DNA from 2 places in the Alteromonas sp. 76-1 genome. Region 1 is predicted to be linked to the other one. Evidence: riboswitches for the same ligand, from Rfam matches in the RefSeq annotation. Region 1 holds a riboswitch; the other holds the start of a gene.
What was found. A riboswitch is a leader RNA that binds a small molecule or an ion and turns the genes downstream of it on or off. The one in region 1 is predicted to bind thiamine pyrophosphate.
Positions count from the first base shown of each region.

Region 2: linked by a shared signal. The riboswitch ahead of ALT761_RS05470 (TonB-dependent receptor) and the one ahead of thiC (phosphomethylpyrimidine synthase ThiC) in region 1 are both predicted to bind thiamine pyrophosphate.

Region 1 covers NZ_LR136958.1:184,803-188,001, forward strand. The annotation lists gene thiC (phosphomethylpyrimidine synthase ThiC) at 1-1,135, opposite strand, end outside; TPP riboswitch at 1,293-1,406, opposite strand; gene ALT761_RS00740 (TonB-dependent receptor) at 1,988-3,199, opposite strand, start outside.
Region 2 covers NZ_LR136958.1:1,309,827-1,313,025, reverse strand. The annotation lists gene ALT761_RS05470 (TonB-dependent receptor) at 1-1,380, opposite strand, end outside; TPP riboswitch at 1,435-1,544, opposite strand; gene ALT761_RS05465 (acyl-CoA thioesterase) at 1,658-2,086, opposite strand; gene ALT761_RS05460 (GNAT family N-acetyltransferase) at 2,155-3,199, shown strand, end outside.

The DNA.
Region 1 (3,199 bases):
AAATTTCACAAATGTCGCGGAATCGTTCATACAAAAAGCTTTGCTTGTGATGGCTTAAACACCACTTGGCCATGATAGAGCCGCCGCGGGACACAATACCCGTTACCCGGTTTGCGGTAAGCGGTACGTATTCAAGCAATACGCCTGCGTGAATGGTGAAGTAATCTACCCCTTGTTCGGCTTGCTCAATAAGGGTGTCTTTAAACAGCTCCCACGTAAGGTCTTCGGCTACGCCGTTTACTTTCTCAAGAGCTTGATAAATGGGAACGGTGCCTAAGGGGATAGGGCTGTTACGAAGCAGCCATTCACGGGTTTCGTGAATGTTGCGGCCGGTGGATAAATCCATAAGCGTATCGGCGCCCCAGCGGGTAGACCACACTAGCTTTTCTACTTCCTCTTCAATAGATGAGGTGACCGCTGAATTACCAATATTGGCGTTAATTTTGACCAAAAAATTGCGGCCAATGATCATAGGTTCTAGTTCAGGGTGGTTTATGTTCGCGGGAATAATCGCGCGACCAGCTGCCACTTCTTGGCGAACAAATTCAGGGGTAATGTTTGAAGGCAGGTTGGCCCCGAAGTGCTCGCCTTTGTGTTGATTGCTTAGGGGGTTGTCTTTTAGCGCGTCGCGGCCCATGTTTTCGCGAATGGCAATATATTCCATTTCGGGCGTTATTATACCTTGGCGAGCGTAATGCAGCTGGGTCACATTTTTGCCATCTAGGGCTTTGCGTGGTTTCAGCGTGCGCGTGAAACGAAAATCTTCAGTGACAATATCTTGCTCACGTTGCTTCGCGAAGTGCGACGATACCCCTTCAAGCTGGTACGTGTTTTCGCGGGCTTTAATCCAGTTTTCTCGTAGCGGCGCCAACCCTTTTTGCACGTTAATAGTAATGTCTGGGTCGCCGTAAGGACCGGAAGTATCGTAAACCCCAATGGGAGGGTTACTTTCAAATATAGGGTTTTCTTCGGTGCCGCCAATTAAGCTGTCATGCTGATGAATCAGTCGCATGGCAACGTTAATATCGTCGCGGCTGCCTTTTTCATAGTGACGAGTAGAATTAGGGTAGGCCTCACCGGCCAATTGATTAATAAAGTCTTGCGCCTGTTGGCGCTGTTCGCGTCGAGTAGACATAGCATTTTCGCCTGTTAGTTTAGGTTATAAAATGCTTGTCAGGAGTGGAGGAGAGAATACAAAGTGCGCAAAAGTTTGACCGGTATTGCATGCAAAATCCCGAAGGATAAATTCATGCCATACAACAAGGCTTAACTTTTACCAATTACGACTTACCACTTTGTACTTTCTTGTTCCCTTCGCAGGTATTAGCCTGATCAGGTTCAACGGATCCCGCTTTCGCGGTCTCAGCTCACTGGGTTAATTCAGTTGAGCACTCCGACAAGTAACTGTAATTAGTATAAAGCGAAAGAAATTGAAATTACAAGCCCTGAGGGGGCACGAAAGCGAACTCACCTTAGAAACACGGCGTGAACCCATCCATGGGGCCTCTCTACAGCATCCATGCTGTAGAAGGTTTCTAAGGTGAGCTCGCTTTCGCTTGCTCAAGATGAATTTCGGCGAGAGAGATGAGGGAAATACGGCGTGAACCCATCCATGGGGCCTCTGCTGGCAGCATCCATGCTGCAGAAGATTTCTAAGGTGAACGCACTAACACTCCTATTCTAGGTAGAATTTACTAGGGAAAGGTGAGAGGGAAGCCTCTCTACAGCATCCATGCTGTACAAGGTTTCTAAGGTGAGCTAGCTTTCGCTTGCTCAAGATGAATTTCGGAGAGAGAAGTGAGGGAAACACGGCGTGAACCCATCCATGGGGCCTCTGCTGGCAGCATCCATGCTGCGAAAAAGGTCACGTGTGATTAAATTAAATTCATTTAGATTAAAGATAAAAAAAACCCCTAAACGGGGTTTTTGCTTACAGGATGTTTGTTGAGCGGTGCTGTATCTTTAACCGCAGCTAACCTTTTATTAATTAAAAGTTACGTCTTACCGTTATGCCGTAAGTGCGTGGTTTTGCGTAAGAGATTTGCGAAGTACCGTAGAAGCCTGATACGTCAAAACCAATTAATTCGTGGTCTGAATCAGTAAGGTTATCTACGTAAGCGGCTACGCTCCATAAATCTTCTTTGTCAGTCCAGGTAATGCGTGCATCGGCTTTAAAGTGACTTTCGATGGTATGCGCCGTAAAGTTACGAGCATTATGGAAAGACTCTGACTGGTATGAACCACTAATAAGTGCTGCAACACTGCCACTGTCTATATCCCATGTGTAGCGTACTAAACCTGATGATTGCCACTCAGGTGTGTAAGGGGGCGTGGTGTCTACAAATACCCCTGAAGCTACTTCTAAATCTTCTACCACAGCATCGGTGTAAGACACGCCGAACATGATGTCTAGTGCATCAATAGGGTTTAATAGTAGCTCAACTTCAGCACCAGTAAATTGTGCGTCTTCGTTGAACACTACGCCAGCATTATTCACCCACGAAAACGACTGATAGTCAGAGTAATCATAGTAGAAAATACTACTGTTTAACTGGGCTTTACCGTCCATTAAGGTTAGCTTTGCGCCCGCTTCATAGGCAAGAAGTACTTCGGCGTCGTAGGTGCTAAAACTACCGCCTAAAGGTGCGTTGAAGTTGCCTGCTTTTACGCCTCGGTTAATACCGGCATATAAAAGCGTATCTGAGTTTGGTTTATAATCTAACTGGAGCTTTGCAGACCACATGGTTTCATCATTATCCATGGCCACATCTACCAATGGATCAATGCCGTAATCTACTTCAATATCACGGTCTACCAAGTTCGCGTTTTGACGCAGTTGGCCGTCCATCGACTTATTTTCACGTACTAAACGTAAACCCGATACCAGCACGAGTTCGTCGGTTAAATCGTAATCTAACTGTCCGAACACTGAGTATGAATCGGTATCGATAGTGGCTAACGTGTTTTGCTCTTCACCAGCTAAATAGCCGCCTGTTGGGCTTGCAGCTAGGCCTTGCAGGTAGTCGGTTTCAATGCTTAAGTAATAGAACCCAGCTACCCATTTACTATTAGTGGTATTTCCACTTATGCGTAACTCTTCACTAAACTGGGTAATGTCGCCGTCTGATTGGAAAATCAATTCTGGTGAGGCGGTTTGGTCTGAATCTAGGCCGATAACCCGGGTAAAGTTTTTCCAGTC
Region 2 (3,199 bases), 1.1 Mb from region 1:
ACCGCGAGAAATACTGGCGTAGTAAAAATGGCTCTCTGCGGCGTACTGCAATGCCACTTTCCCGCCTGTCATCGTAGTATCATGACTACTTTCAAGGCCATTGTTATCTGAATAGTCAAAACCATAGTTTTCTACACGTAATCCTGCCACTAGCGTTAGACTATTGGTAAGCGTAGATTCAGTCTGTAAATATACTGCTTTGGTGGTAGGTTCATACACACTGGTGAAATCACCTGATGCATAGGTGTACTGTCGTAACAAATCTTCTTCGCTGGTTTTATAAAAAGCGCCAAGCGTCCAAGCGGTCGCGCCATCAAATAACGCGGCACTGTCTGATGATACAAAGCGTACTTCTGCGGTTTGTGTGTCTACATCACGAAAATAAGCGTCGAATGAGGTATACCCGAAAGGGTGAAAACCTTCATAAGTCCAATCTTCGTCATATCCATAACCGATATTGTGTGATGCATGAGTGGCGATAAGAATAAAGTCACCGCCATTAGTCGAGGTAGTAGATCTCGCACTTACCGCATGAGTTTGATGGGTGTCAAAGCCAGGCTCATCAGATAAGGTCTGATTATTATTGTCTAGAGAGAACGCATCGTACCCATTGTCGATGTCATACCAACGATATGTCAGCGCCAAAGTACTTCTTTCGTCAACATTCCCAGCAATACTGATGCGCGCTGCGGTTTCATCGAGATTATTAGTATCATCACGCTTTTGCTCGGTGCCATAACTATCAACCACGGTATTTTCTACAAAACCATCACTACGGTTGTGCATTAGCGCAACGCGATATCCCCAATCTTGGTTAATATCATCACCTGTAGCCACTTCCACGCGATAACTATCTTTGTTACCAGCTCTTAATTCAACATAGTCAGCGCCCTCTGAACCTACAGGCGTGCTAGACAGCTTTACTGCACCGGCTAACGCGCCAGAACCAAATAAAGTGGCCTGTGGGCCTCGGTACACTTCTAGTTGCTGCGTATCAAAAATAAGCCCCGCTGCCGCAAGACCAGAGAAATCAAATTCGTCAACGATGAAACTAACAGAAGGATTAATAGGTTCTACAAATTGACTACGTTCACCGATACCTCGTATTTGCACAAAGCGGCCTCGTGAGGCGCCTGCGGCGAAATTCACGTTCGGCACACTGTTTAGCACACTATCAATATGGGTAGGCTGGCGACTGCTTAAGCGCTTAGCGCCCAAAATGGTAGCACTGGCACTTAGCTGATCTAATACGGTTTCGCGAAAGTCTCCGCTAACGACTATACGTTCAACGTCTTCAAGTTGTGTTTCTTGTTCAGAGGTTTGCGCATTAGCACAAAGCGATGCAGCAATTAAAGAAAAACAAAATATTGGTTTTTGCATGGGATCTCTTATTCTTTTCTAAGAAAAAAGATCCGGGTGTACGGCAGGTGATACGACTATGTGGTCAACCATCCCTACGCCGGCATTATCCGGATCAGGTGTAAGGGTTCTCACAGTGATGATGTGAATCTCAGTCCGCGGTACGGACACCCCTTGGTATATGCATTCAGTTAGAATACCGAATACAGCGAGGAGTCTACCAGTTACGCCAAAACCGTCAAGATATTAAACGGTTAACTTAGCGTAACAGTAGACTTCGTATTTTGGTCTTTTGACTTTATTTTTGTTCTTCTAATTCTAGATTAAGCTTTCGTACTTCTTCGTTAGTTTGAGACACTAACGCTTCAAGTGTTTTACCATGCGCTGCAGGTTGGCGTGATTCTGGGTCAACTTTAACGAAGACGATGTCGTCAGCAAAACAAATCGTCTTTTTAGTGGCTTTATTGCGCACTAAACAACTTACGGTAATCGACGTTCTACCCACAGCCTTGGTTTCAAGACCAAACTCAACAATATCCCCTTGCAGTGCAGGCGACTCAAAACTAATTTCCCCTATATGCTTGGTAACCAAACAATTGGTTTCTAATTGACAAATTGCCCAGATAGCAGCCTCTTCATCAATCCACTCAAGTGCGCGGCCGCCAAATAAAGAGTTGGCATAATTTAAGTCGTTTGGCATCACTAGACGCCGAGAAAGAAAGCGCATTCGAATTCCTTTAGATAAGTAGTTACTATAAGCACAGAAAGTCTTAATTATACCGAAAAAACACATCTATGGCGCCACCGGAATTAACTCAATGGTTGTTTAACCCTATTTATTCGCAAGCACGACATACCGAGCATCGACGTCTGCTTGTGCTTTCTGGCGATTATGAATGGGTTAACCAGCGTTTAACGTCTCTTTTGAGCGATATTCCCTCTTCACTTATCGTTAAAGAAATCGGCGGGGAGACCTCACTCCTTCGCAAACATTTGCTAGGTAATGAATGCGATATCGGGGTGGTACACTCACATCATGGGTTTAATCCTGGAAATATGATGGCCATTGCAGGCACTATTCGTTGGGGTGGTTGTCTCATTTTATGCTGCCCTGCGTTAGCCTCTTGGCATTTATACGCCAGTCATACGCATCTATCTCGTGGGTTTAAAGCAACCCAAAGCCTTTATATAAAAAGGCTTGTCGCAATAATAAAAAGCAATGCAGACGTAGCTGTATGGGATGGTAACCATTGCCATATCCCCGATTTAGTGGGGAGCGATGCGTTTGATTCATTAAACAATGTAAACCCGATTGAACCCGAAGGCTCGGTCAATCCGTTAGTTTCAAAAAGTGCACAAGCAACTCAGCCACTAGGTGATGACGAAACCCGCAAACCACAGTTTAAATCACTGGATCAACAGCTAGCATTTGATTGCCTGAAAAATAGGTGGTCGCAATATGTTCGTAAAGCTGTCATCACAGCGCCTAGAGGCAGAGGAAAGTCTGCGCTAGTAGGGTTGTTTGTCGCTTCAAGACTGAATAAAGGCGAGAAAGTAGTTATCACGAGCGCCATTCGTGACAACACAAGCACCCTTTTCAAGCATATTCGCCTAGGCATGGGTTTACTTAATTCAGAGGACAAAGACCAAGCAGGTCAGTTTACGGACTACACGGTTAATGCCCCTGATAGTAATAACACTGAGGCAGACGCTGCTAAATCGGCCACCAAAGAGATTTTTAGTATTGAGAAAGGTGGCAGCGCACAGTGGCTTGCACCAGATAACCCCATGCTTATTAATGGTGACTTTGACTTTCTTATTATTGATGAAGCAGCATCCT